Regions from separate parts of the Pseudomonas sp. AC083 genome, predicted to be linked through region 2. Evidence: predicted binding sites of a transcription regulator. Region 2 holds the regulator's gene; each other region holds the start of a gene.
The links. The regulator FliA, encoded in region 2, starts transcription of late flagellar genes. The targets are predictions, from matches to a motif close to CTAAAGTTTNNNNNNNNNNNGCCGNTAA.

Region 1 (7,258 bases), on a different contig from region 2:
CGCCTGCAAAAAAGCCGAGCCGGCACTGGAGGGCGCGCAGCACGGCGTGTTCACCGGCCTGCTGCTGCAAGCGCTGCATGGCGGCGCGGCGAATATCCTCGGCAAAATCACCCCCGGCAGCCTGTACTCCTTCGTCGACAACGCGCTCGGCCCGTGGGAGCAGCGTCCGGTGTTCAAGACCAATGTGTCGCAGTTCATTTCCCTGCGCGAAGTCTCGCCGCTGATTCCCAAGGAGATCCTGCGCAAATTGCCGGACTGGTTCGCCGAAGCCGAATCGGTCTTCCCGCTCGACCCCAGCTACGAACCCACCGAAATGGCGTTCATACCGGAGCACGGCGAGATCTTCGCCCAATTGCAAAAGTGCAACCGCCACAGCCTGATCGAACCGGTCGACGCCGAGCACATGTACTACGCCGCCATTCACTCCACCGGCTGCCGCCTGACGGCACTCGGTGCCTATTACCGCGAACTCGCCCTCAAAGGACATTTCTGATGCCAGTCTTTATCAGCTACCGCCATGTGGATCGCACTCATGCGATCGCCATCAACACCCGTCTGACCCAAGCGAAGATCAGGACTTACCTCGACGTGCTGGACCCGGAATCGCAGACCACCGACGACATCACCGGGGTCATTACCCGCAACATCACCGAGTGCACGCATCTGCTGGCGGTGGTATCGGAGAAGACTGCACTGTCGTGGTGGGTGCCGTTCGAGATTGGCGAGGCGACGATCAGCAACCGGCGGATCTGTACGTTCAAGACCGGGCCGGCACAACTGCCGATCTATCTGGACAAGTGGCCGAAGCTGAGCACGGCCAGCGACCTGGATTTCTTTATCGATGCGTATCGGGATGAGGTGTCGAACAAGCGGTCGATAACCCTGGATTCGTTCAGCGACTCGGTGAAAGGGGCGTACAAGCGCGATGCAGAGATGTTTCATGAACAGTTGAAGAATCGGATTCGTCGGGGATTCTGAGACTGTGCCGGCCTGTCCCCGATTATTTTAGTAACGCTACGAAATGGTTGGGGGCATGAAGCGATAGCCACAAAAAAGCCGACATCACTGTCGGCTTTTTTTCACTTACTGCTTCGGCGCTGGCGCCGCCCCACCCGGCTCAGCCGGTTTCGGCGCCGCATCGTCAAACAGATTCAACCGCTCGCGCAACTCGTGAGCCGGCACTGGCTGTTTGTCCGCCGGCAGCGCATTCGGATCAACCGGGGCTGCCGGAGCAGCACCGTTCTGACCTTCATCCGCCGGTTTCGCCGCCTCAGGCCCCTGCGCACCTTCGATGGCGGCCTGGGCTTTCTTCGTCAGCACGACAATATCGATGCGGCGGTTGACCGGGTTGAACGGATTTTCCCGATCAAACAACGCCGACGAGGCATAACCGACCACCCGCGCCACCTGCGCATCCGGATAGCTGCCCGCGACCAATGCGCGACGCGCGGCGTTGGCACGGTTGGCCGAGAGTTCCCAGTTGCCGTAGTCGCCAGTGCCGATGTACGGCTTGGCGTCGGTGTGGCCGCTGATGCTGATCTTGTTCGGCACCGCTTTGATGGTGTCGGCCATGGCCAGCAGGATGTCTTCGAAGTACGGCTTCAGGCGTGCGGATCCGGAGTCGAACATCGGCCGGTTCTCGGCGTCCATGATCTGGATGCGCAAGCCGTTCGGCGTGATTTCGAAAAGGATCTGATCCTTGAACTTCTGCAGTTGCGGGTTCTCGTCGACCTTGTTCTGCAGTTCTTGCAGGAGCAGTTCGAGACGCTCCTTCTCGACCTGCTCGGCCATGCCTTCAACCTGATCGGTGTCGACCGTGACCTTGTCCGGTTGCGGCTGCGACTTCACTTCCGGGTTGAGGGTGTTTTCCGGCGCCAGGGTCGGCGTACCGCCGAGGTCGATGATGTACGGCGTGCCGCTTTCGGAGAAGCCGACCGGGTCCTTGAAATAACCGGCGATGGCGATCTTCTGTTCCGGCGTAGCGGTGGACAGCAGCCACAGCACCAGGAAGAACGCCATCATCGCCGTGGCGAAGTCGGCGAAGGCGATTTTCCATGCCCCGCCGTGGTGCCCGGCGGCAATGCGCTTGACGCGCTTGACGATGATCGGCTGATTATTTTCCATTTCTTAACGACCGCGAACCGCTTGTTCCAACTCGGCGAAGCTTGGACGGTGCGCCGGGTACAGAACCTTGCGCCCGAACTCGACCGCCAGCGACGGCGGCATGCCGGACGCCGAAGCCACCAGCGAGGCCTTGATGGCTTCGTAGACGTTGAGCTCTTCCTTGGCATCGTGGGCCAGGGAATGCGCCAGCGGACCGAAGAAACCGTACGCCGCGAGAATACCGAAGAAGGTACCGACCAGTGCCGCACCCACGTGCAGACCGATCGACGCCTGGTCGCCCTCGCCCAACGAAGCCATGGTCACCACGATACCGAGTACCGCCGCAACGATACCGAAACCGGGCATGCCGTCGGCGATGCCGTTGACTGCGTGCGATGGGTGCTCGAGGTCTTCCTTGAGGCTGTACAGCTCCATGTCGAACAGGCCTTCCAGTTCGTGCGGAGCCATGTTGCCGGAAGACATGATGCGCAGATAATCGCAGACGAACGCGGTCATGCGTTCATCCTTGAGCACCGCCGGGTACTTGGCGAAGATCGGACTCGCGGCGGCATCTTCGATGTCGCCTTCGATGGCCATCATGCCTTCGCGGCGGCTCTTGTTGAGGATCTCGTAGATCAGCCCGAGCACTTCCAGATAGAAGGTGTGGGTGAAACGCGAACCGAACATGCTCAGGGATTTCTTGAGCACGTGCATCGTCATGTAACCGGGGTTGGCCTGGAGGAACGCGCCGAGGGCCGCACCGCCGATGATCATCACCTCGAAAGGCTGGATCAGGGCGGCAATCTTGCCGTGGGAGAGCACGTATCCGCCGAGCACGCTCGCGAATACGACGATGATGCCGATAATTTTAGCCATAGGTAGAAGGTACTTGTTTAAGTCGGGTTCAAGGTCATATTCGGAAGTTAAAAAATCTCTTCTTCTACTTATCGGCAAAACTGCGCCAGACTATAGCCAGTTCAGGCGAAAAGCCAATTTAGCCCATGCCGGGCGCGTCTACAGTCAGTGAAGATCTCGTCCAGACATGGCTAATGAAACGAACATTCCAGCGGTAAAACCGAGCACCCTCCAGGCTTGGGTCAAGCTGCTCGACAGCGTCCCCCTGCCCGTGCCACAAGAGGCTCACGACAAAGTCTGCCGGGCGATCCGCGACAATCGCAGCTCGCTGCGCGACATCGCCGAGTTGATGCAGGACAGCCCGGCGCTGGCCTTGAGCATCATCCGTGAGGCGAATCGTCACACCCACGGCACCATGGCCGCGCCAGCGGAAAATCTGGAGGTGGCAATCAATCGCCTGGGCCTTGCGCGCACCGAAGAATTGCTCGCGCGCCTGCCGGCCGAACCGCACCGGCAGATCCCCAAGGCTTTGCGCCAATTGCAACTGATCAGCCAACACGCGACACAACAGGCCAACGGCTTTTTTGCCAGTCGTCTGGCGCGGCTGTGGCAGGACATCCACTGGGGCAGCCTGCTGTTTTTGTCGCCGCTATGGCCATTGGCACTGACCTATCCGCAGTTGCTTGAGGAGTGGGAACTGCGGGTGATTCACAAGGGCGAGTCGGCACGTGTGGTTGAAAAGCAATTGTTCGGCGTGCGCCTGTTGAAGATTGCCGAGGCACTGGTCCAGGCCTGGCATCTGCCGATCTGGGTCGAGCAAGGCTACAAGTTGCTGCTCAGCGAACAACGCGAACTGGTCAAAGTGCTGCGCATCGCCCGTGACAGCGAGCACCCGCTGCGCCAGCAGAATCGCCTCGACGAAGACCCAACATTGCGCCGCTGGCTCAATCAACCCGCCAATACCGTGCTGCTGGCCAACGGCCTGGCGCTGTCGGCGCAACAGGCTTGGGACAGTCCGCACAGCAAGCGCTGGCAGTACCTGACCAGCCTGTATCTGCAGATTTCCATGGACGAAGTGCAGCAACAGCTGCACCAGCAAGCGGCGAACAGCGCGCGTCAGCATGCGATGCCTGATTTGTGGCACCCGGCGGTTTCGCTGATCTGGCCGTGGGGCACTCGTCGCTTGCCGGCCGGCATGCTCCCGGCCGCAGCGCCGAATGCAGATGATCTGGGCCAATGGCGTCGGCAATGCGCCGAACTGCTCGCCGAGCCCAGCCGCTTCACCAATGCCATGAGCCTGACCGTCGCCGCCCGCGAGGCACTGGTGGCGAGCGGCATGCGTCGGGTGATGATTCTGATGGCCGACCGCACGCACTCGACCCTGCGCGTGCACCAGACCGCCGGTTTGCCGAAGGATGCGGCGGCGCTGAGTTTTGCCGTCGGCCAGAGCAAAGTCCTGCAACGTCTGCTCGCTCAGCAGGCGCAGGTGCGGATCACGCCGGAGAACAACGGGCAATTCTCTGCCTTATTGCCAGCGAGCCTGCGCACGTTGTTTCGCGGTGAGCATCTGTTCCTGCGTTCGCTGGTCAACAACGGCCGGGTGATCATGATCGTAGTTGCCGATCAGGGCGGCGGGCCGTTCGCCGACATCACCGTACAAGCCTTCGGCAAAACCGCGCAGTGCATCGAAAAAGCCCTGCACAGCTTTAGCAGCCGCGGCCAATGAGCCTGCGCTACAATCCTCCCCTTTGTGCTCTGGAGACCTCACATGTCTGACTTCTCTGGCTTGCCGCTTGTCATCGAGCCGAGCGACCTGCTGCCGCGTCTGGAGTCCCCGGAACTGATTCTGGTGGACCTGACCAGCCCTGCCCGGTATGCCGAAGGTCACTTGCCCGGCGCACGTTTTGTCGACCCGAAACGCACCCAGCTCGGCCAGCCACCGGCGCCCGGGCTGATGCCGGCGAAGGCCGATCTGGAAGCGTTGTTTGGTGAGCTCGGCCATCGCAAAGACTCGGTATACGTCGTGTATGACGATGAGGGCGGTGGCTGGGCCGGGCGCTTCATCTGGCTGCTCGATGTCATTGGCCACGACAAGTACCACTATATAGACGGTGGTCTGCCGGCCTGGCTGGCGGACGGTATGCCGATGTCGATTCAGGTGCCGGCCGCCGTCGGTGGCCCGGTCTCGCTGACCCTGCACGATGAACCGACCGCCACCCGCGAATACCTGCAAAGCCGTCTCGGCGCCGCCGATCTGGCGATCTGGGACGCGCGTGGGCCGCTGGAATATTCCGGCGAGAAAGTCCTCGCCGCCAAGGGCGGACACATCCCCGGCGCGGTCAATTTCGAATGGACCGCCGGCATGGACCAGACTCGTCAGTTGCGTATCCGCAGCGACATGCCGCAGATCCTCGAAAACCTCGGGATCACCAAGGACAAGGAAATCATTACCCATTGCCAGACCCATCACCGGTCGGGCTTCACTTATCTGGTGGCCAAAGCCCTCGGTTATCCGCGGGTCAAGGGCTACGCCGGTTCCTGGGGCGAATGGGGCAACCACCCTGATACGCCAGTCGAGATTCAAGGTTTTAAGGACAACTAATGAAAGAGCGTCTGTTTATCCTCAGCCAGTACCTGCTGCCGCATCACCTGCTGTCGCGCCTGGCCGGCTGCATCGCCGAATGCCGCGTGCGCTGGTTCAAGAATGCCTTCACCCAATGGTTCGCCAAGCGTTATCAAGTGGACATGTCGCAAGCACTGGTCGAAGACCTGACCGCTTACGAGCACTTCAACGCATTCTTCACGCGTGCGTTGAAAGACGGCGCGCGTCCACTGGACGAAACTCCGGGCGCGATCCTCAGCCCGGCCGACGGTGCGGTGAGTCAGCTCGGCCCGATCGAGCACGGTCGCGTGTTCCAGGCCAAGGGCCACAGTTTCAGCGTGCTCGAATTGCTCGGCGGTGATGCGGCCAACGCAGCGCCATTCATGGGCGGCGATTTCGCCACGATCTACCTGTCGCCGAAGGACTACCACCGCGTGCACATGCCTCTGGCCGGCACCCTGCGCGAAATGGTCTACATCCCGGGCCGCATTTTCTCGGTGAACCAGACTACTGCCGAAAACGTCCCGGAGCTGTTCGCCCGCAACGAGCGCGTGGCGTGCATTTTCGACACCGAACGCGGGCCGATGGCCGTGGTGCTGGTCGGCGCGATGATTGTCGCTTCGATTGAAACCGTGTGGGCCGGTCTGGTTACTCCGCCGAAGCGCGAGTTGAAAACCTTCCGCTACGACGAAGCCGCACGCGCACCGATTCATCTGGAAAAAGGCGCGGAACTGGGACGCTTCAAGCTCGGTTCGACGGCAATCGTGCTGTTTGGCCCGGATCAGGTGAAGTGGGCTGAAGAACTGGTGGCCGGTTCGCCAGTGCAGATGGGCCAAGGCCTGGCACTGCCAAAAGCGTGACCCTGTTCGCGGAAGCAGCCGAGGCTGCTTCCGCACACCGCGGCATTTGCTGCTATGGTTTGGCTCATGAGCCAGACCAACTTTTCTCCCAAGCTGCGCGCTCCGACTCCCACGCAAACGCGCCTGTCGTTCTGCGACGCCAGCCCGCGTGATCTCAAGCGCTGGATCGCCGGCCTGCCCAAGGCCAACATCGGCGAAACCGCCCGCCTGCTCTATCAAGGCCTCGGCGAACTGAACCTGTTGCTCACCCCCAGCGACAATCGCCTGCAATTGTTGGAGTTGCTGCGGCCCGAGGTGTATTTCGTCTGCCAGCATCTGGAACGGCACTTTCTGCATCAAGCGATCATGCTCGACGAGCGCTCGCGCAAAGTCAGCAACCTGTGTCAGGCGCTGCAAGGTCAGTTGGCAATCGGCTATAAACAGATCGTTCTGCGCATCCTGCCCAAATACAGCAAGGATCGGGCGACGTTGGTCAGTACCGCCTTGCAACGCGCCGCGCATGCCCTCAAGGCGCAACTGGTGCGCGCCACGCAGCTGTACAGTTCACCGCCGGAACACGCGTGGTTCGAATTGCATCAGCTGTATCGCAGCGCTGCGCAATTGCAACTGCAACAACGGCGGCTGCGCGATGATCTGGCCTTTTTGACCAGCGAACTGAGCGTAGAACAGACCTATATCGCCGCACTGCTATTGGGCAGCGCCCGTTGCAATCAATTGCGCCAGAGCCAGATTGTCCGGCTGGCCGAGGTGATCGAGCCGTGGAGCGCCCTGCTCAAACTGCATCCCGGCAGCGCCGACGACGGTTTGTTCGCCATCAGCCCGGAACTCGATGTCGGCC
Region 2 (7,258 bases):
GCCGGGACAGGGCTGCTGTGGCTCGTGTGGCTGCCGTAGCTCGACGCTGCCGGAGCAGGCGTCGGCGCTGGCGCAGCGGCGGGAGCCGGCGCGCTGTAGGCACTGAAACGACGATTGCTGCGCGAGATGCTGTGGACTTTCTCGCACAGCAGTTGCTTGACCTTCTCGGGATTGCGCGAAATGTCTTCGAAATTCTTCGGCAGGAAATCCACCGCGCCGGCGTCCAGCGCATCGAGGGTTACCCGCGCGCCTTCGTGGGTCAGCGAGGAGAACATCAACACCGGGGTCGGGCAGCGCTGCATGATGTGCCGCACTGCCGTGATGCCGTCCATCATCGGCATCTCGTAGTCCATGGTGATCACGTCAGGCTTGAGGGCCATGGCCTGATCGATCGCCTCTTTACCGTTGGTGGCCGTGCCGACCACCTGGATGCTCGGATCCGCCGAAAGAATTTCCGAGACGCGGCGGCGGAAAAAACCCGAATCGTCCACCACCAGGACTTTGACTGCCATAAACACTCCATTAGGTGCAGCGGCGCGTCATCGCGCCGCCGCCCCGGATTCAAATACGCTTTGTGGCGTAACGCTTGAGCATGCTTGGAACATCGAGAATCAGCGCAATGCGGCCGTCACCGGTGATGGTGGCGCCGGACATGCCCGGAGTTCCCTGGAGCATTTTGCCCAATGGCTTGATGACCACTTCTTCCTGGCCGACCAGTTGATCGACGACGAAGCCGATCCGCTGTGTGCCCACCGAAAGAATCACCACATGGCCTTCGCGCTGCTCTTCGTGAGCGGCGGAGCTGACCAGCCAGCGCTTGAGGTAGAACAATGGCAGCGCCTTGTCGCGCACGATCACCACTTCCTGACCGTCGACGACATTGGTGGTCGACAGGTCGAGGTGGAAGATTTCGTTGACGTTGACCAGCGGGAACGCGAACGCCTGATTGCCAAGCATGACCATCAGCGTCGGCATGATCGCCAGGGTCAGCGGCACCTTGATGACGATCTTCGAGCCCTGGCCCTTGGTCGAGTAGATGTTGATCGAACCGTTGAGCTGGGAAATCTTGGTCTTCACCACGTCCATGCCGACACCACGGCCGGACACGTCGGAGATCTCGGTCTTGGTCGAGAAACCCGGGGCGAAGATCAGGTTGTAGCACTCGGTATCGCTCAGGCGATCGGCCGCGTCCTTGTCCATCACACCGCGTTTCACCGCGATCGAACGCAGGACGTTCGGGTCCATGCCTTTGCCATCATCGGAGATCGACAGCAGGATATGGTCGCCTTCCTGCTCGGCCGCCAGCACCACGCGACCGCCACGGGCCTTGCCCGATGCTTCGCGTTCTTCCGGCGACTCGATGCCGTGGTCGACGGCGTTGCGCACCAAGTGGACCAGCGGGTCGGCAAGAGCCTCGACAAGGTTTTTGTCGAGGTCGGTTTCTTCACCCACCAGTTCCAGGTTGATTTCTTTCTTGAGCTGACGTGCGAGGTCGCGAACCAGACGCGGGAAGCGCCCGAAGACCTTCTTGATCGGCTGCATCCGCGTCTTCATCACGGCGGTCTGCAGGTCAGCGGTGACCACGTCGAGGTTAGATACGGCCTTGGACATGGCTTCGTCGCCGCTGTTGAGGCCCAGACGCACCAGACGGTTACGCACCAGCACCAGCTCGCCGACCATGTTCATGATCTCGTCGAGCCGCGCGGTATCGACGCGTACGGTGGTTTCAGCTTCGCTGGCCGGCTTTTCTGCCGGTGCAGCGGCTGGCGCGCGGGCCGGAGCCGGAGCAGCAGCGGCGGCCGGTTTCGGCGCCTCGGCTTTCGGTTCAGGCTTGGCGGCAGGCTTCGGTGCAACAGCGGCAGCCGGAGCTTTCGCCGCTGGCGTGGCGACGCTCGACGCGGAACCCGCAGTCGCAGCGCTGGCGTCAAACTTGCCTTTGCCGTGCAATTCGTCGAGCAGCGATTCGAATTCGTGATCGCTGATCAGGTCACTGCCGGCCGCAGCGGCTGCCGGTGCAGCAGGTGCTGCCGGCGCCGAAGCGATGGCCGATTCCAGCGCGTCAACGGCGAAGTTGCCCTTGCCGTGCAACTGATCGAGCAAGGCTTCGAATTCGTCGTCGGTGATGTCCGAGCTGTCGCCCGCAGCAGGTGCGGCCGGCGCTGCTGGTGCCGCCGGAGCGACCGCATCGACAGCAAACTGGCCTTTGCCATGCAGTTGATCGAGCAGCGATTCAAACTCGGCGTCGGTGATTTCATCGCTGGCCGCCGTGTCGGCAACCTGCGCGGGAGCAGCGACAGCGGCCGGAGCCTCGGCCTGGGCCTTGACGGCGTTCAGCGAGTCCAGCAGTTGTTCGAATTCGTTATCGGTGATGTCTTCCGATGCGCTTTCGGCGACCGGTTCTGCCACCGCTTCTACTGGTGCGGCAACGGCTTCATCCGCCGATTGCGGCTCGGCCAGACGCGCCAGCGCGGCCAGCAGTTCCGGCGTGGCGGCGGTAATCGGTGCACGCTCACGGACTTCGCTGAACATGCTGTTCACCGCGTCCAGTGCTTCGAGCACAACGTCCATCAGTTCTGCATCAACGCGACGCTCACCCTTACGGAGGATGTCGAACACGTTTTCGGCGATGTGACAGCACTCCACCAGCTCATTGAGCTGAAGGAAGCCGGCGCCCCCTTTTACAGTGTGGAAACCGCGAAAAATTGCATTGAGCAGATCTGCATCATCCGGGCGGCTTTCCAGCTCGACCAGTTGTTCGGACAGTTGCTCAAGAATCTCGCCGGCCTCAACCAGGAAATCCTGAAGGATCTCTTCATCGGCGCCGAAGCTCATTAATGGGGTGCTCCTACAGGTCTAAAAACCCAAAAAACCCGAATTCCGAAACTCTAGAATCCAAGGCTGGATAACAAATCGTCCACATCGTCCTGACCGGACACAACGTCTTCTCGTTTATCGGCATGAATCTGCGGACCTTCACCCTGCGAGAGATGTTTTTGTGGATCTTTTTCAGCAAGCATTGCGGCGCGGTCATGTTCGATGCCCGCAAAGCGGTCGACCTGACTGGCCATGAGCACGAGTTTGAGCAGATTGCTTTCGACTTCGGTGACCAGTTGGGTCACACGCTTGATCACTTGACCTGTGAGGTCCTGGTAATCCTGAGCCAGCAGGATGTCGTTGAGGTTGCTCGACACCGCACGGTTGTCCGTGCTGCTGCGTGACAGAAAACCGTCGACCCGGCGCGCCAGTTCACGGAACTCTTCAGCCCCGACCTCGCGACGCATGAAGCGGCCCCAATCGGCGCTCAACGTCTGCGCTTCATCAGCGAGACTGTTGACCACCGGCGTGGCGCTTTCCACCAGATCCATGGTGCGGTTGGCCGCGGCTTCCGTCAGCTTGACCACATAGCCCAGGCGTTCGGTGGCGTCGGTGATTTGCGACACTTCCTCGGCCTGCGGCATGTGCGGATCAATCTGGAAATTGACGATCGCACTGTGCAGTTCACGTGTGAGCTTGCCCACTTCCTGATACAGGCCGCGGTCACGGGTCTGATTGAGCTCATGGATCAGTTGCACCGCGTCGCCGAACTTGCCTTTTTCAAGGCTCTCGACCAGTTCGACCGCGTGTTTTTTCAGGGTCGATTCGAAATCGCCCTGTGATGATTCGTTATGCTCCATAGCTCCCCCGCGCATTCATCAGCCGATGCGTTCGAAAATCTTCTCGATTTTGTCTTTCAACGCTTGAGCCGTGAAAGGTTTGACCACGTAACCGTTCACACCGGCCTGGGCGGCCTCGATGATCTGCTCGCGCTTGGCTTCAGCAGTCACCATCAACACCGGGAGGTGCTTGAGTTTTTCATCGGCGCGCACGTGACGCAGCAGGTCGATACCGGTCATGCCCGGCATGTTCCAGTCCGTTACCAGAAAGTCGATGCTGCCGCTGTTGAGCACCGGAATGGCAGTGGTGCCATCGTCGGCCTCGACGGTGTTGGTGAACCCAAGATCGCGCAGCAGGTTCTTGATGATCCGCCGCATCGTTGAGAAGTCATCAACGATGAGGATTTTCATGTCTTTGTTCAATTCGACCTCCAAGCAGTCTTAAACGCGCCCAGCACCTGGACGCGCCACTTCAATCAATCGGCGCAGCACTTAAAGTTTGTCTGGAGCACAACGGATCGAGACCGGCGCCGTTCATCACCGCACCAGCCTCGTTTCGCAGTGTCCCCACACTGCCTTCAGCGCGCTCGCCACTCCCCCAAACGCCCCCGCAGACGGGCCGCGCACTGGCTGTGTAACTGGCTGACCCGCGATTCACTGACGCCAAGGACTTCACCGATTTCCTTGAGGTTCAGCTCTTCGTCGTAGTACAGCGCCAACACCAGTCGCTCACGCTCCGGCAAATTGGCAATCGCGTCCGCCAGCGCCGCCTGGAAGCGTTCATCTTCCAGATCGCGTGACGGCTCCATATGAGCACTGGCGCCATCCTCGTGCAGCCCTTCGTGTTCGCCGTCCTGCAAGAGGTCGTCGAAACTGAACAGGCGACTGCCCAAGGTGTCATTCAGAATCCCGTAGTAATCGTCGAGACTCAATTGGAGTTCGGCCGCAACCTCGTGATCTTTAGCGTCACGGCCGGTTTTAGCTTCAATCGAGCGAATCGCGTCGCTGACCATCCTGGTATTACGGTGAACCGAGCGTGGCGCCCAATCCCCTTTGCGCACTTCATCGAGCATCGCGCCGCGGATTCGAATGCCCGCGTACGTTTCGAAACTGGCGCCTTTGCTGGCGTCGTATTTGGTCGAGACTTCGAGCAAACCGATCATCCCGGCCTGGATCAGGTCTTCGACCTGCACGCTGGCCGGCAGGCGCGCCAGCAAGTGATAGGCAATGCGCTTGACCAGTGGCGCGTAACGCTCGATCAATTCGTATTGCGCGTCACGCGCCGACTTTTTGTAAAGATTCATGCCACTGGCGGTCATATCACAGGCCCTGCGGTTTGCTGCACGAGACGCTCGACGAAAAATTCCAGATGCCCGCGCGGGTTGGCCGGCAGCGGCCAGGTGTCGACCTTCTGGGCGATGGCCTTGAAGGCCAGCGCGCACTTGGAACGGGGAAAGGCTTCGTAGACGGCGCGCTGCTTCTGCACCGCCTTGCGCACGCTTTCGTCATACGGCACGGCGCCGACGTATTGTAGGGCGACGTCGAGGAAGCGATCCGTGACCTTGGTCAACTTGGCGAACAGGTTGCGCCCTTCCTGCGGGCTCTGCGCCATGTTGGCCAGCACGCGGAAGCGGTTCATGCCGTAGTCGCGGTTGAGCAACTTGATCAGCGCGTAAGCATCGGTGATCGAAGTCGGCTCGTCGCAGACCACCAGCAACACTTCCTGGGCGGCACGAACGAAACTGACTACCGAATCACCAATACCCGCAGCGGTGTCGATCACCAGCACGTCGAGATTGTCGCCGATGTCGCTGAACGCCTGGATCAGGCCGGCGTGTTGCGCCGGGCTCAGGTGCACCATGCTCTGCGTACCGGAGGCCGCCGGCACGATGCGAATCCCGCCCGGGCCTTGCAACAGCACGTCGCGCAGTTCGCAACGGCCTTCGATAACGTCGGCCAGTGTGCGCTTGGGTGTCAGCCCCAGCAGAACGTCGACGTTCGCCAGGCCCAGGTCGGCGTCCAGCAGCATGACCCGACGGCCAAGCTCTGCCAGCGCCAGCGACAAGTTCACTGACACGTTAGTCTTGCCGACGCCACCTTTGCCGCCGGTCACCGCGATCACCTGTACGGGATGCATGCTGCCCATGTTATTTCTTTACCTTGTCTTGCATAGACGGAGGCCACATTACTGGCTGCGCGTTCCTGATCGGAACAATGCGTGGCAGACCATCGATGTAGGTACAAAAACTGTTCATGATTACCTCAGCCAACCTGCTTGGTCGGGCTGTGATAGATATCAGCGAACATGTCAGCCATGGCTTCTTCGCTGGGTTCTTCCTGCATTTGCACGCTGACGGCGCGGCTGACCAGTTGATGACGACGCGGCAGATGCAAATCATCCGGAATCCGTGGGCCATCGGTCAGGTACGCGACCGGCAATTCATGACTGATCGCCAGGCTCAACACTTCGCCGAGACTGGCCGTTTCATCCAGTTTAGTCAGGATGCAGCCGGCCAGCCCGCAACGCTTGTAACTGTGATAAGCGGCGGTTAGAACCTGTTTCTGGCTGGTGGTTGCCAGGACCAGATAATTTTTTGAGCGAATGCCACGCCCGGCCAGGCTCTCGAGCTGCATGCGCAACGCCGGATCACTGGCTTGCAGGCCGGCAGTATCGATCAAAACCACGCGTTTGCGTAGCAGTGGATCCAATGCCTGCACCAGCGACTGACCCGGATCGACGTGCGTTACCGGCACGTTGAGGATGCGCCCGAGGGTTTTCAGTTGTTCCTGCGCGCCGATGCGGAAGCTGTCCATGCTCACCAGTGCAACGTTCTGCGCGCCGTACTTGAGCACGTAACGCGCGGCGAGCTTGGCCAGCGTGGTGGTCTTGCCCATGCCGGCGGGGCCGACCATGGCAATCACACCGCCCTCTTCCAGCGGCTCGACTTCCGGTACGGCAATCATCCGCGCCAGGTGCGCCAGCAGCATGCGCCAGGCCTGACGCGGTTCTTCGATATCGGTGATCATCGCCAGCAGATCGCGCGACAGCGGGCCGGACAGGCCGATGCGCTGCAGACGGCGGTACAGATTGGCTTGGGCCGGACGGCTGCCTTGCAGCTGATTCCAGGCCAGGGTGCCGAGCTGAACTTCCATCAGCTCGCGCAGGCTGTTCAATTCAAAACGCATCGAATCCAGCGCACGCGGATCGACGCCCGCCGAGGCCTGCGCAGGCGCTGCGGCCGGGCGCGTCGGTGCGGCGTAGGTCGGCTCGCTCAACGGTTCGGCAGCGGTCAGCGGCAGGCCTGCGGTCAACGGCAGCCCGGCGAACAACTGCTGATTGGTGTTGCCGTCGGCTTCGCCACGCAGGCTCAGCTCGGCCTGGGCGGTGACGATGCGCGACTGGGTCTTGCGCAGCTCGTCTTCGAGTTCCATGTTCGGAACCCGTGGCGCCAGCGCCGACAATTTGTAATCCAGAGCCGCCGTCAACTCGACGCCGCCGGCAATGCGGCGGTTGCCGATGATGGCGGCATCAGCGCCCAGCTCATCGCGAACCAGCTTCATGGCCTGACGCATATCGGCGGCGAAAAAACGCTTAACTTGCATAA
Region 3 (7,258 bases), on a different contig from region 2:
CAGGTCAAAAGCCCCTCACCCTAACCCTCTCCCGGAGGGAGAGGGAACTGAGCGCGTTGTTTGGTCGAGGTACGCCGACCTGGAATATCGCGTCGAATGCAGATCATGAAAAGCGCAGTTATCTGCTCCCTCTCCTCGGGGAGAGGGCTGGGGTGAGGGGTGGGCTCACCTCGGTGACCGGTCAGACCCGAAACTGGCGCAGCAACCCATTGAGCTGTTCGCTCAGTTGCCCAAGCCGCAGGCTGGCTGCACTGGACTGCTCAGCCGCCAACGCAGTGCTATGGGAAAGCCCGGCCGCCTGGGTAACGTTCTGGTTGATGTCCTCAACCACATGGGCCTGTTGCAACGTCGCGCTGGCGATCGATGCATTCAGTCCGTTGAGATTACGCAACGCCTGGCCAATCGCATTAAGGCTCGCCCCGGCCAGTCCCGCCTGTTCAATGGTCAGTTGCGATGCCTTGCTGCTGTCGCCAATCACCTTCACCGCAGCCTCCGAGTGATTCTGCAGGCGCTCGATCATCGACTGAATTTCAGCGGTCGATTTCTGCGTACGCTGGGCCAGCAAGCGCACCTCATCGGCCACCACGGCGAACCCGCGACCCTGTTCACCCGCACGCGCCGCCTCGATCGCCGCGTTGAGTGCCAACAGATTAGTCTGCTCGGCTATCGAGCGAATCACCTCCAAAACGCTGCCAATCTGCGTGCTCTCCGCCGCCAGGGTGCGGATCACTTCCACCGCCTGATCGATCGTGCCGGAGAGCTTGTCGATCTGTTGCAGGCTGCCGTCAATGTTGATCTGACCCTGTTGCGCCTGCGCTTCGGCATCACGCATTTCCGCGGCGGCGTGTTCGGCGTTTTTCGCCACGTCCTGCACGCCGTAGGTGACTTCGTTGATCGCCGTGGCCACCAGTTCCATCTGCTGCGATTGCTGCTGACTGCGCTGCTGTGCCTGCGAGGCGTCATTGCCCAGCTCGCTGGAAGACTGGCCCAGAGCGCTGGCCGACACCTGCAGCTCACCAATCACCCGGCGCAGTTTGGCCGTAAAGGCATTGAAGTGATGGGCCAGTTCGGTGACTTCATCCTTGCCATGGGTATCGAGGCTGCGGGTCAAGTCGCTTTCGCCACTGGCGATGTTGGCCATGGCATTCACGGTTTCCTGTAGCGGGCGGACGATGCTGCGGGCGATCAGAATCACCAACAGCGCCATGATCAGCGCAATCGCCAGGCCGATCGCCGACGCCTTGATCATTTGTCCCTGAAATTCCGCCTGAACATCGTCGACGTAAACACCGGAACCGATTACCCAGCCCCACGGCTCAAAAAGCTTCACATACGAGGTCTTGGCGACAGGATCGGTCGCCCCCGGTTTCGGCCAGCGATAATTGACCATGCCCGCGCCTTTGGCCTTGGCAATGGCGACCATCTCGTTGAACACCGCAAAGCCGTCCGGATCGCGGATCGCCGAGAGGTTCTGGCCTTCGAGCTTGGGGTTGGTCGGGTGCATGACCATCACGGGCGTGAGGTCGTTGATCCAGAAGTAGTCGCTCTGGTCATAGCGCAGGCCACGGATCGCGGTCAGCGCCTGCTTTTGCGCCGCGTCCCTGGTCAGGGTGCCGGCGGTTTCCAGGCCGTGGTAATAAGTCAGCAGGCCACTGGCGGTCTGCACCACATGCTGGGTTTTCTGCGCCTTGGCGTGGTAGAGGTCGTCGTGGATCTGCTTGAGCATCAGCACGCCCAAGGTCAGCAACATGACCACCGCCACGATCAAGATGAGCCACAAGCGTCGGCTGATCGACACACTGCGCAAGCTGTTCATAACGCTGTCACTCCGGATTCTTGTTCTTGTAATAAACGATCGCCAGCATCCAGCCACCGCTGTGGGCTTGCGATTGCGCGACTTGAGCCGCCTAACGCGGGGAGCGCTATTAAGGCTTGTCTGTTAGGATTTCGGCCCCGCGCGCGAAAACCTGAATCCGGTTTTGATATTTCACGGAATTTTTACCGTTTCGTGTGGATCCTGTGCGCGCAATCGCTACAGCTTTTACCGGCTACGCTGGACGCAGTGAACGAAAAAATACTATCGGGGCATGCCGGCGCGCATCGCTCTCTGGGGGATTGATGGATCTTTGGACCGCCTTGCAGGCACTGATTCTAGGAGTTGTAGAAGGGCTGACGGAGTTTTTGCCCATTTCGAGTACCGGACACCAGATCATCGTCGCCGACTTGCTCAACTTCGGCGGCGAACGGGCCATGGCGTTCAACATCATCATCCAGCTCGGCGCGATCCTCGCCGTGGTCTGGGAGTTTCGCCGCAAGATCCTCGACGTGGTGATCGGCCTGCCGACCCAGCCGAGCGCCCGGAGTTTCACCGCCAACCTGCTGATCGCTTTTCTCCCGGCGGTGGTACTGGGGGTGATCTTTGCCGATCTGATTCACGAATACCTGTTCAACCCGATCACCGTGGCGGCGGCGCTGGTCATCGGCGGGATCATCATGCTGTGGGCCGAACAGCGTCAGCATGAAGTCCACGCCGAAACCGTCGACGAGATCCGCTGGACCGACGCGCTGAAAATCGGCTTCGCGCAGTGCCTGGCGATGATTCCGGGCACCTCGCGCTCCGGCTCGACGATCATTGGCGGCTTGCTGTTCGGCCTGTCGCGCAAGACAGCAACCGAGTTCTCGTTCTTCCTCGCCATGCCGACCATGGTCGGTGCGGCAGTGTATTCGGGTTACAAATACCGCGACCTGTTCGTGCCGGCGGATTTTCCGGTGTTCGCCATTGGTTTCGTCACGGCGTTCATCTTCGCCATGATCGCTGTGCGCGGCCTGCTCAAGTTCATTGGCAGCCACAGCTACGCAGCCTTTGCCTGGTACCGGATTGCCTTCGGCCTGTTCATTCTGGCGACCTGGCAGTTCGGCTGGGTGGACTGGTCGGCGGCCAAGGCATGAACGATTCCCGCACGCGCCGCCCTGAGGGGCGACCTTCAGGCGGGCGCGTTCAGCATCTGAAATTGAAGCTTGCGGTGTTGGTGATCATCTGCGCGCTGCCGCTGTTCGGCTCGCTGTCGATGTGGCTCAGCGGCATCTCGCGGGTGCCGTTGGCGGCGTATGGGATTGTCAGTGTGCTGGCGTTCTTTCTGTACTGGGCCGACAAACGCAAGGCCCGCACCGATGCCTGGCGCACCCCGGAAAACATCCTGCATGCGGTAGAACTGGCGGGCGGCTGGCCGGGAGCTTTGATCGCGCAGCAGGTATTCCGGCACAAAACGCGCAAGGTGTCGTTTCAGATTCTGTTCTGGGCGATCGTGCTGTTGCATCAGGTGTTCTGGATTGACCAGATTTTCCTCGGATCGAACTTGCTGTCGCTGATTTAACGTCCACCGAAAATCCCTGTGGGAGCGAGCCCGCTCGCGAAAGCAATCTCATCGTCGCTGATGAGTCGCCTGACAAACCGCCTTCGCGAGCAGGCTCGCTCCCACAGAGTCTGCGTGCTTACAAAAGCAGGCCGATTTGGGTTTTCTTAGGCAACTTGCTCACCACCAGTTGATGCGATCGCTGCAACAGTCCCCGCAATTCCTCGGCACCCAGCGGGTAGGGCGGGTGCATGATGATCCACTGCGCCCGCGCCAGATACGGCGCCGGATGAATGCCCGGGCGGTCGCAATGGCCGAGAAACAAGTCCTTGTCGACCTTGAACGCCAGCGAATCACCACGTAATCCCTGCAAAGCAAACATCTTGGTGCCGGCAATCGAGAACACCCGCACGCCGCCCCATTTGTAATCTTCCCGGGCGCCGGGCAGGGCCAGACAAAACTCGGCGACCTCGGCTTCGCTCATTCTTCCTTGTTTCATAGAAATCTATCCCCGCAGGCATTGAACGATTCGACCAGGTGATCAATCCATGCGCGCACCGCCGGCATTACCCCGCGCCGATGCGGATACACCGCTTGCAGCCAGCCGCCAGGCAATGACCATTGCGGTAGCACTTGCACTAGTGTGCCGTTACGCAATTCGGTTTCGCAGAACATCATCGGCAGCACGGTAAAGCCCTGACCGGCCAGGACGCAGGCCTTGCGCACCACGAAATCATCGATGCCCAGTCGCGCTTCCATACTGAGATCGACGCTTTTGCCCTGCTGATCGAGCAGACGCACATGCACCATGCGATCGGCTTCCAGCGCGCCGAGCACCGGCAGGGTTTTAAGGTCCTGCGGATGATTGATGGTCTTGCCTTGCATGAACGCCGGGCTGGCGATCACCACCGCCTGGGCCTGACGCAAGCGCCGGGTGACCAGCAACGGGTCTTCATCACCGTGATCGCGCACACGCAAAGCAACATCGATGCCTTCGGTGACCAGATCGACCCGGCGATTGAGCAGCACGACCTCCAGCTGCACCTGCGGAAACTTGCCGAGAAAGTCGCTGATCACCGTCGGCAGCATTTCATGGGCCAGACCGGTCGGGCATGACACCCGCAAGCGCCCGCGCGGTTCGCTGGACATGCTCGCAACCGCTTCGTCAGCCATCTCCGCTTCCAGCAACATCGCCTGACAGTGGCGCAAATAGCGTTCACCGACGGCAGTGAGATTGAGTTGGCGGGTGGTGCGTTGCAGCAGACGTGCGCCAAGGCGCTCTTCCAGTTCGGCAATTCTTCTTGAAAGCCGTGACTTGGGAATACCGAGCAGGCGCCCGGCGGCAGCGAATCCGCCGGCTTCGACCACTTTGGCGAAATAGTAGAGATCGTTAAGGTCCTGCATGCGCTTTCCCAGTCGTTCTATCAATGGGACGAACTATCGCATTGTCGGCGACTAATCAGCTATTGGTTTGTTGCGTAGGATTGTCTCCATTCCGTCGCCGCCGGCGATTCTTTCAGGAGAACCCACATGAAACTGTTGCACATCGATTCGAGCATTCTCGGCGACAACTCGGCTTCCCGTCAGTTGAGCCGTCAAGTCGTCGACGCCTGGCAAGCCGCCGAGCCGAGCGCCGTGGTCACCTACCGCGACCTGGCCGCCGACGCGATCAGCCACTTCTCGTCGACCACACTGGTTGCCGCCGGCACCACCGCCGAACTGCGCGACGCTGCGCAACAGCACGAAGCCGAGCTGAGCGCTTCGACCCTGGCCGAATTCATCGCTGCCGACGCCGTGGTGATTGCCGCGCCGATGTACAACTTCACCGTTCCAACCCAACTGAAAGCGTGGATCGACCGCGTCGCCGTCGCCGGCCAGACGTTCCGCTACACCGAAGCCGGCCCTGAAGGCCTCTGCGGCGGCAAGAAAGTGGTGATCGTGTCGACTTCCGGTGGCATTCATGCCGGTCAGGCCAGCGGCATCGCTCATGAAGAATATCTGAAGCTGGTACTGGGCTTCCTCGGCATCACCGATATCGAAATCGTCCGCGCTGAAGGTCTGGCCTATGGCGAAGAAGTGCGCAACAACGCCATGAGCGCTGCGCAAGCGAAGATCAGCGAGCAACTGTTCGCCGCCGCATAAGGCCTGCGTAAAGAACAGCTGATGTTCAGGTAATCCCCGAAAAACTCTGTATTCTGGTTCCGCAAGGGCCGAATACGGAGTTTTTTGTTTCTGCCTGTTACATAATCTGGCCCGGGTTATGCAGTTTCAGCACATCCGACGATGTGGTCCAAGAGGGTAGGGCATTCATGAGGCATCTTTGTGCACTGTTGCTGATTTGCCTGCTGGCCAGCCTGAATTCAGTGCAGGCCGCACCGGGGCGCCACCCTGTCTGGAGCGTCGGTTATCACGAGATGACCTTTCTCGACCCGCTCGATCTGCAACCGATGCGCGCCATCGCTTTTTATCCGTCCAGTGACCGCGAGCACATGAGTTTGCTTGAGGGTTACTCGGTCGAGGCCGGTGAAGACACCAAGGTCGCGATCGGCCGCTTTCCCATGTTGATGCTGTCCCACGGCAACACCGGTACGCCGTTGGCGCTGCATGACCTGGCGACTTCACTGGCGCGCAAAGGCTTTGTCGTGGTGGCGGTGATTCATCCCGGCGACAACTGGCGCGACCACAGCCGACTCGGCACGTTGAGCAATCTCTACGGCCGGCCAATCCAGATTTCCCAAGCGATCACCGCGACGCTCGGCGACAACATGCTGGCACCGTTCGTCAATGCTGATCAGGTTGGTGTGATCGGTTATTCGGCCGGTGGCGAGACCGCGTTGATTCTTTCCGGGGCGCAACCGGATCTGGATCGTCTGCGCCGCTATTGTCAGGAACGCCCGGACGATCACGACGCCTGCAACACCCAGGGTGAGTTGATTGTCGATCGCGATGACTTGCAGCCGGTGGCCGATCCACGGGTTCACGCTTTATTGCTCATGGCGCCGCTGAGCCTGAAGTTCGGCCGTCATACCCTCGCCGATGTGCACGTACCGGTGCTGCTCTACAGCGGCGACGGCGACAAACTGGTGGCCTTCGATAAAAACGCTGCGGCCCTGGCGCGCAAACTGCCCACCGCGCCGGACTTCAAACTGCTGGCCGGGGCAGGGCACTTCGTGTTCATGGCGCCCTGCACCGAAGAGCAGATCCGCGCCATGCCGGCATTGTGCACCGATGCCGACGGTGTGGATCGCGAGGATATTCACCGCAACCTGATCTCCGAGGCCGGACGGTTTTTTGCCCATGCGCTGGGCAGATCGACACGGGCGGGGATGCAGACGGCGGATCAATAACTTCATCACCGCCACCAATTCCTGTAGGAGCTGACGAGTGCAACGAGGCTGCGATCTCTTGATCTTCAAAGCAAAATCAAAAGATCGCAGCTTCGTTGCACTCATCAGCTCCTACAAGGGGATCGGTGTTTCATGAGGTCGCGCGACGCTTGAGCAGCAGGGTCAAGCCCAACCCGGTCACCGACAACAATGCCGCGCTGAAGAAGATCCACGAATAGCCCATATTCAATGCCACGGCGCCCATCAATGGCCCGGCAATCGCCAGTGCCAGATCGAAGAACACCGCATAAGCTCCCAGCCCCGATCCGCGACTGGAACTCGGCACCTGTTTGATCGCCTCAACGCCCAGCGCCGGATACACCAGTGACAGCCCAAACCCCGCCAGCCCTGCGCCAATCAACGCATACGCAGTGGAGGGCGCCAGCCACAACATCACCAGGCCGACAGTTTCAACCGACATGCAAACGATGGCCGAGGCAAACCCGCCAAACCGGGCAATCGCCGAGATGAACAACAGCCGCGACAGAATGAAACACACGCCAAACACGGTCAGGCAGT
Region 4 (7,258 bases), on a different contig from region 2:
CCAATGCCTTTTCGTGAATGCCCAGCGCTTTGTCGAAGCTGATGCTCATGTCGGGAACCTTCAGGTGACCGGTTTTTCGTATCTGAGCTTTAGCAAGCGCCGTGCCAAATGGAAGAACCCCCCGTATTCCGGGGCTTTGCGCCGGACAGGCAAAGCGGCAATGCCAGAAAAGCGGCAACCGGTTACCGCCGGATGCCGCTTTTCTGCCGCTGTCGCCTGCCAACACCGAACCTGTAGGAGCTGCCGAAGGCTGCGATCTTTTGATCTTGGCCCTTAAAAGCAACAATCAAAAGATCGCAGCCTTCGGCAGCTCCTACACAGGGTGCGGTGTCAGGTAAAAAAACGGGAGGCTTTGAAGGCCTCCCGTTTTTTGTATTGCCGCTGACCGCTTATTTCGCTTTGTAGATAATCCCCGGGCTGCACTGAACCATCTGGTAATGATCCGGCAATCCGTTCAGCGCTTCCGAAGCGCCAAGGAACAGGTACCCGCCCGGCTTCAACGTGCTGTGAATGCGCAACAGGATGTCCTTCTTCACTTCGGCAGAGAAGTAGATCAACACGTTGCGGCAGAACACGATGTCGAACTTGCCCAGCGCTGCGTAACTGTCGAGCAGGTTGAACGAGCGGAATTCCACCCGGCTCTTGATCGGCGCCTTGACCACCCAGCGCCCCGGCCCTTTCGGGTCGAAGTAGCGTTGCAGGCGTTCCGGCGACAGACCGCGACCGATCGCCAGGCTGTCGTACTCGCCGGTCTTGCAGTTGTTGAGCATCAGGCCCGACAGATCGGTGGCAACGATCTGCACGCCCATCTTCAACTGACCCAGGTTGCTGCGCTCGAACTCGTCGATCGACATCGACAGCGAGTACGGTTCCTGTCCCGACGAGCAGGCCGCCGACCAGATCCGCAGACGCTGGTTGGGGCTGGCCTTGATCGCTTCCGGCAGTACCTTGTTCTTCAAGACTTCAAACGGATAGGTGTCGCGAAACCACAGGGTTTCGTTGGTCGTCATGGCATCGACCACCTGCTCGCGCAAACCGCTGCGCGGCTGGGTCTGGATGCGCTGCACCAGCTCACCCAGGGACTTGATGCCTTGCTGCTCCATCAGTTTGTTGAGACGGCTCGAGACCAGATACTGCTTGTTTTCACCGAGCAGAATGCCACAGGCTTTTTCCAGGAAGACCCGGAACTGTTCGAAATCCAAATTACCCGTAGACAATGATGCCGCCTCTTAAATCGTGTTGACCGCCAGGGGCAGAAGGCCCCTAGCTGATATCTGCTGCTTTGATCCGGTCGACTACCCGGGATGCGAGGTCATCAGGACGGAATTTGGCCAGGAAGTCATCAGCACCGACTTTCTTGACCATCGCCTGATTGAATACCCCCGACAACGAAGTATGCAGGATGATATGGAGCTTTTGCATGCGTGCGTCGCCGCGGATTTCCGCCGTCAGGGTGTACCCGTCCATCTCCGGCATCTCGATGTCGGAAATCATCATCAGGAACTCTTCTTCCGGCTTCTTGCCCTCGTCGACCAGCTTGCGCAGGTAATCCAGCGCCTGCTTGCCGTCGTTCAGCGCCACCACTTCGACACCGATGGTCTGCAGACAACGCGTGACCTGCTTGCGCGCCACCGACGAGTCATCGACCGTCAGCACCCGCAGCGACAACGCCTTGGTCTGCGTCTCGACATCGACCACGCCCACCGAAATCGCTTCCGGCGTCGGCGCCACTTCGGCCAGCACCTTCTCGACGTCGATGATTTCGACCAACTGATTGTCAACCCGCGTCACAGCGGTCAGGTAGTGATCGCGACCGGTACCCTTGGGTGGCGGATGGATCTCTTCCCAGTTCATGTTGACGATGCGCTCCACCGAGCGGACCAGGAAACCCTGGGTCTTGGTGTTGTACTCCGTGATGATCACGAACGGACTGTTCTTGTCTTTCAACGCACCGGAGCCCGTTGCCATTGCCAGATCCAGGATCGGAATGGTCGCTCCCCGTATATTCGCTACCCCGCACACGACAGGACTGGATTTGGGCATCAACGTCAGGGACGGGCACTGCAACACTTCCCGTACCTTGAACACGTTGATCCCGTAGAGCTGCGGCCCGTCGAGACGGAACAACAGCAGCTCGAGGCGATTCTGCCCTACCAGTTGCGTGCGCTGGTTCACCGAATCCATTACACCAGCCATGCCCAGACTCCTACACCAACGCCAAGTGTTGTTGCGACGCACATTCATTGCTAAACGGCACGGCGCTTGCTTTTTAACTCGTATGAACGCTCAAACGACATTTTCCCGACGCCTGACATCCTCCCTTCGCAAAGGGCTTTGCGCGGTGTCCGCCGTTTGCTGCTTGCTTGCTGGCAGTCCTGCCCATGCAGATGCGGTTACCTTGCCTGATATGCTTATCGGCGTGACTCAGGGCTTTCTTGAATTCACCGTAGAAGACTATTTGGCTTCCAGTCAAACCGAAGGCCGCTACGAAATCGAAGTCAACCAGCTCGACCCGCGCATGCGCATGCCCATGTGCGACAAGGAATTGACAGCCACACTGGAGAGCCCGGCACGCCCGCTGGGCCGCGTCACGGTGAAGGTTCGCTGCGAAGGCAGTTCGCCGTGGACGGTGTTCGTACCCGCTCAAGTCCGCCTGTTTCGCGAGATCGTGACGACCACTCGCCCGCTGAAACGCGCCGGCATTATCGAGCCGCAGGATGTGACCTTGCGCGAGCGCGACATCAGCACGATCAACCAGGGTTTCCTGACCTCGGTCGACGAAGCGATCGGGCAGAAACTTACCCGACCAACGGTCGCCGATCAGGTCATCACCCTGGTGCATCTGGAACAGGCCGAAGTGGTGCGCAAGGGTGACCAGGTGGTGATCACTGCGCGCAGCGGCACCCTTGCCGTACGCATGCCGGGGGAAGCGCTCTCCAATGGCGGCATGAAAGAACAGATTCGAGTAAAAAACCTTAATTCTCAAAGAGTTATCAAGGCGCAGGTGATTGCGCCGGGACAGGTCGAAGTGGCCATGTAAAAGCCTCGTGGAGAAAACTGGCGCCGATCCCGTCGCTTCCCTAAACTGTGCCGCAGCAGGTCTCGCAACGGCGCATGCAAGCTTATGGTTGATTGGGCCTAAAGTTTTTCAGGGGATAGCCGAAAACATGGCAAGCGTCCAAATTCCCAGAGGTTTTTTATCATGGTTATCGATTTCAACCGATTGAACAGTTCCTCGTCACTAACCGGCAGCACACGTACCAGCAACGCCAAGGAAAGCGCTGAAAACAGCCCCTCCGCGCCGCTGAATACCCAGGCCGAACAGGCCAATGTCGCCAAAAGCGGGGAGTCGGTACACCTCAGCAATGAGGCTCAACAGTTGCAGAAGGTCACTGACAAGCTGCGCGATCAGCCTGCTGTCGACAAAGCCCGTGTGGCCGAGTTGAAAGCCGCGATCGCCGATGGCAGCTATAAAGTCGACAGCAACCGTGTAGCCAGCAAACTGCTCAACTTCGAAGCCCAGCGCTAGGCTTTTGCCGGCGCCAGGCTTTTGGACGCTTAAACCCCAAGGCCAGCCATGCACGACACTAACTTATTGCAATTGATCAACGACGACTTTGCTCCAGCGCAACAATTGCTGGACTTATTGCAAACCGAATCCCTCGCTTTGCATGGTCGCGACATGCCGTTGCTGGAAGAAATTCTGGCGACCAAGCAAGCGTTGATCATTCTGCTCGAGCAGCATGGCCGCAAGCGCAGCGAAATCCTCGCCAGCCTCAACCTGCCGACCGATCGCACAGGTCTTGAGCAACTGGCCAGCCAGTCGAGCATTGGCGACCAGTTGCTGACCCAGGGCGACGCCCTGACCGCGCTGATCGCCCAATGCCAGGCGGCCAACATCAAGAACGGCCAGTCGATCCAGATCCAGCAGGCGACTACGGCCAACCAGCTGAAGATCCTCACCGGCGGTGAGCCGCCAGCGCTGTACGACGCCAGCGGGACCTTTGCCAAACCGGTCAAGCCGCGAACGCTCAGCCAGGCATGAGCCATTCGCTGGCCCTGCACTATCCACTTGCGCAACATGCTGGCAAAATGCTGGCCAGTCGTCTTATTTTGTCTGGAGATTGAAGAACCGTGTCCAACACCCTAAGCGCGGATGATGCTCCGCAGCCTCCGAAGGTGCTCACCACGCCACTGGAAATCTCCAGCAACCTGCGCCAGCTGCAAGACAGCCACGATCCGCTGATCATCACCTTCCATGAACGCAGCCAGCGCTTTCAGAGTTACCTGATCAAGGTCGACCGCGAAACCGCAACGATCGCCCTGGACGAAATGATTCCGCGCGATGGCGAGCGCTTCCTGCAAGCGGGCGAACCGTTCAAGGTCGAAGGCTTTCATGACGGCGTGCGGATTGCCTGGGAATGCAACGGCACACTGAACATCGAAGAATCCGACGGTGACCGTTTCTACACCGGCGAACTGCCGAGCGAAGTGGTCTACCACCAGCGCCGCAACGCCTTCCGCGCTGCATTGAAACTCACCGATCTGGTCAGCGTTGAACTGGGCGGCGAAAAGCTCAAGACGCCGTTGCACGGCAAGCTGCTGGATATCTCCGCCACTGGCTGCAAATTCCGTTTCGAAGGCGACATCACTGATCGCCTGCAACTGGGCCAGGTCTACGATCGCCTGATCGCCCCGCCGCTGTTCGGCAATCAGCCAACATCGGTCGAACTGCGCTATCTGCATTTCGAAGAAAAACTCAACATCACCTTCGCCGGTCTGCGCTTCCACAACATCAGTGGCCAGGCTGCGCGCAACGTCGAGCGTTTTGTTTACCAGTTGCAGCGTGAAGCACGGCGTTTCGACAAAGACGATCTCTGAGTCGCAGCGATCAAAAAAAAGGGCAGTCCCGCACAGGGCTGCCCTTTTTTATGCGCCGATGTTTATCTTCGGCTCAAGGCCTGCCACCACTGATATCCGGCTCAGGCTTATCGTCATTGCCGCTGTCCAGTTCGGTTTCAACGACTACTTCCGGCTGCGCTTCGGGCTCAGGCTCAGGCTCAGGAGTGACCGGCGCCGGATCCTGCACCATCTGCTCCTGCACCACCTGCTCATCAACACGCGGGTCAAGCGCCGCCACCAGCGGCGAGCTCGACATGCTGTCCGGCATTGCCACGTGATGCAGCGGTGCGTCGTCGACCTGGTGCAGGTTGGTCACTGCTTTCGGACGAATCCGCCAGACCAGCACCAACGCGAAGAAACTGAAGAACGCATACAGGCTCTGACTGCCGAGAAACTTCATCAGCACGCCCGCCAGCAGCGGCCCGATGCTCGCGCCAACACCATAAGTCACCAGCAACATGGCGGTCAGCGACACCCGGCGATCGCCTTCGACGTGGTCATTGGAGAACGCCACCGCCAGCGGATACAGGCAGAACTGCACCAGCGAACAGAAGAAACCAACGACGAACAACACCTCCAGCGGCACCTGCGGCATGATCGCCAACGGCAACGCCGCCACCGCCAGAAACCCGGCAAAGCAGCGGATCAGCAGCGCGCGGTCATAACGGTCGGACAACCAGCCCAACGGCCACTGCACCAGCAAACCGGCAAAAATGCAGCTACCCATGAACAGACCGACCTGCTCGGTCGACAGCCCTTGCTGCGAGGCGTACAGCGGTGCCAGACCATAAAACGAACCAATGATCAGACCGGCGCCGAGCACCGTGCTCAGCGATTGCGGCACGCGCTTGATAAAGAAGCGCGGCTCCATTGGCGCCGGATGCAATGGCGCCGGGTGAATCCGCCGGGTCAGCGTCACCGGTACCAGACACAGGGCAAAGCACAGCGCCACCAGCATCAGCAGTTCCAGGCCGAGCCCAGGGTGCATGACCAGAATCAGCTGGCCCAGCACCAGGCCCAGGTACGAGGCGATCATGTAACCGCTGAACACCAGCCCGCGCTGATTGGCGTCGGCCTGCTCGTTGAGCCAGCTCTCGATGACCATGTACTGACACATCATGCCCAGACCGACGATCGTCCGCAGCACCAGCCACGCCGGCAGCCAGTCCACCAGTCCATGGCCGAGCACCGCCGCGCCGACGATCCCGGCACACGCCGAGTAGGCACGGATATGCCCGACCCGGGCGATCAGGCGATGGCCGATCTTGCCGCCCAGCACCAGACCGAAATAGTTGGCCGCCATCAGCGCACCGACCCACAAACCGTCGACGTTGTCGGCGGCCAGACGCAAAGCCAGATAAGTAGAGAGAAGACCTGAGCCGATCAACATCATCAGCGAGGCGAAATACAGTGCTCGAAAGGATTTCCAGATTTGGCGCATCGGCGTTCCGAGCGGCTCCTTGCAGTAAATACCGGGCGGTCAGAACGACTGCCCGGCAGCAGCGATACGTCAGGCCTGGGCGGCCAGCACACGGCGCTCCCAGGGAGTGATTTCATCAAAGAAACTGGTCAACTCCATGGTCTTCGAAGCGATGTAGCCTTCGATGAACTCCGACCCGAACAGTTCCCTCGCCAACTGGCTACGTTTCAGACGCTCAAGCGCGGCGTGCAAGGTACACGGCAAGGTCAGATTATCCGGCACGGCGAATTCGCCCTGGATCGCTGCACTCGGCTCCAGCTCTTGCTCGATGCCATGCAAACCCGCAGCCAGACTGGCGGCGATCGCCAGATAAGGGTTGGCGTCGGCGCCCGGCAAGCGGTTTTCGACCCGACGTGCGGCCGGTGAGCTGGCGGGAATACGCAAGCCGGCGGCGCGATTGTCATGGGACCAACAGGCATTGTTCGGCGACGCGTACGGATGACACAGGCGCTGATAGGAATTCACGTTGGGCGCAAACAGTGCGGTGAAATCGGCGAGGCCTGCCTGTTGCCCGCCGATGAAGTGGCGGAACATCGACGTCGGCTCGCCGTTCGAGTCAGTGAAAACATTCTTGCCGCTGCCGATCTCAACGATGCTCTGGTGAATATGCATCGAACTGCCCGGCGTATGCGCCAGCGGTTTGGCCATGCACACCACGCTCAGGCCATGCTTGAGCGCGACCTCCTTGAGCAGGTGCTTGAACAGGAACGTCTGATCGGCCAGCAGCAGCGGGTCGCCGTGCAGCAGATTGATCTCGAACTGGCTGACGCCCATTTCATGCATGAAGGTGTCGCGCGGCAGGCCGAGGGCGGCCATGCATTTATACACTTCGCTGAAGAACGGCCGCAGACCGTTGTTGGAACTGACGCTGAACGC

Region 1: motA (flagellar motor stator protein MotA) is a predicted target of FliA. The motif match lies at 3,048-3,075, and genes of this name have one in related genera.
Region 3: AC0IXA_RS01275 (methyl-accepting chemotaxis protein) is a predicted target of FliA. The motif match lies at 1,945-1,972, and genes of this name have one in related genera.
Region 4: flgM (flagellar biosynthesis anti-sigma factor FlgM) is a predicted target of FliA. The motif match lies at 3,139-3,166, and genes of this name have one in related genera.

Annotation. Positions count from the first base shown of each region.
Region 1 covers NZ_CEEDDH010000007.1:19,855-27,112, reverse strand. The annotation lists gene AC0IXA_RS12750 (caspase family protein) at 1-493, shown strand, start outside; gene AC0IXA_RS12745 (toll/interleukin-1 receptor domain-containing protein) at 493-978, shown strand; gene motB (flagellar motor protein MotB) at 1,084-2,124, opposite strand; gene motA (flagellar motor stator protein MotA) at 2,128-2,979, opposite strand; gene AC0IXA_RS12730 (HDOD domain-containing protein) at 3,146-4,684, shown strand; gene rhdA (thiosulfate sulfurtransferase) at 4,727-5,560, shown strand; gene asd (archaetidylserine decarboxylase) at 5,560-6,420, shown strand; gene AC0IXA_RS12715 (molecular chaperone) at 6,487-7,258, shown strand, end outside.
Region 2 covers NZ_CEEDDH010000003.1:97,481-104,738, forward strand. The annotation lists gene AC0IXA_RS06535 (protein-glutamate methylesterase/protein-glutamine glutaminase) at 1-512, opposite strand, end outside; gene AC0IXA_RS06540 (chemotaxis protein CheA) at 562-2,832, opposite strand; gene AC0IXA_RS06545 (protein phosphatase CheZ) at 2,886-3,674, opposite strand; gene AC0IXA_RS06550 (chemotaxis response regulator CheY) at 3,693-4,064, opposite strand; gene fliA (RNA polymerase sigma factor FliA) at 4,232-4,972, opposite strand; gene fleN (flagellar synthesis regulator FleN) at 4,969-5,799, opposite strand; gene flhF (flagellar biosynthesis protein FlhF) at 5,916-7,256, opposite strand.
Region 3 covers NZ_CEEDDH010000001.1:305,284-312,541, forward strand. The annotation lists gene AC0IXA_RS01275 (methyl-accepting chemotaxis protein) at 182-1,816, opposite strand; gene AC0IXA_RS01280 (undecaprenyl-diphosphate phosphatase) at 2,119-2,949, shown strand; gene AC0IXA_RS01285 (DUF1294 domain-containing protein) at 2,946-3,374, shown strand; gene AC0IXA_RS01290 (MmcQ/YjbR family DNA-binding protein) at 3,493-3,852, opposite strand; gene AC0IXA_RS01295 (LysR substrate-binding domain-containing protein) at 3,849-4,757, opposite strand; gene AC0IXA_RS01300 (FMN-dependent NADH-azoreductase) at 4,884-5,495, shown strand; gene AC0IXA_RS01305 (alpha/beta hydrolase family protein) at 5,663-6,700, shown strand; gene AC0IXA_RS01310 (MFS transporter) at 6,831-7,258, opposite strand, start outside.
Region 4 covers NZ_CEEDDH010000008.1:173,088-180,345, reverse strand. The annotation lists gene flgB (flagellar basal body rod protein FlgB) at 1-49, opposite strand, end outside; gene cheR (protein-glutamate O-methyltransferase CheR) at 390-1,217, opposite strand; gene AC0IXA_RS14470 (chemotaxis protein CheV) at 1,264-2,196, opposite strand; gene flgA (flagellar basal body P-ring formation chaperone FlgA) at 2,279-3,040, shown strand; gene flgM (flagellar biosynthesis anti-sigma factor FlgM) at 3,203-3,529, shown strand; gene AC0IXA_RS14455 (flagella synthesis protein FlgN) at 3,578-4,045, shown strand; gene AC0IXA_RS14450 (flagellar brake protein) at 4,135-4,881, shown strand; gene AC0IXA_RS14445 (MFS transporter) at 4,955-6,343, opposite strand; gene AC0IXA_RS14440 (glutamine synthetase family protein) at 6,413-7,258, opposite strand, start outside.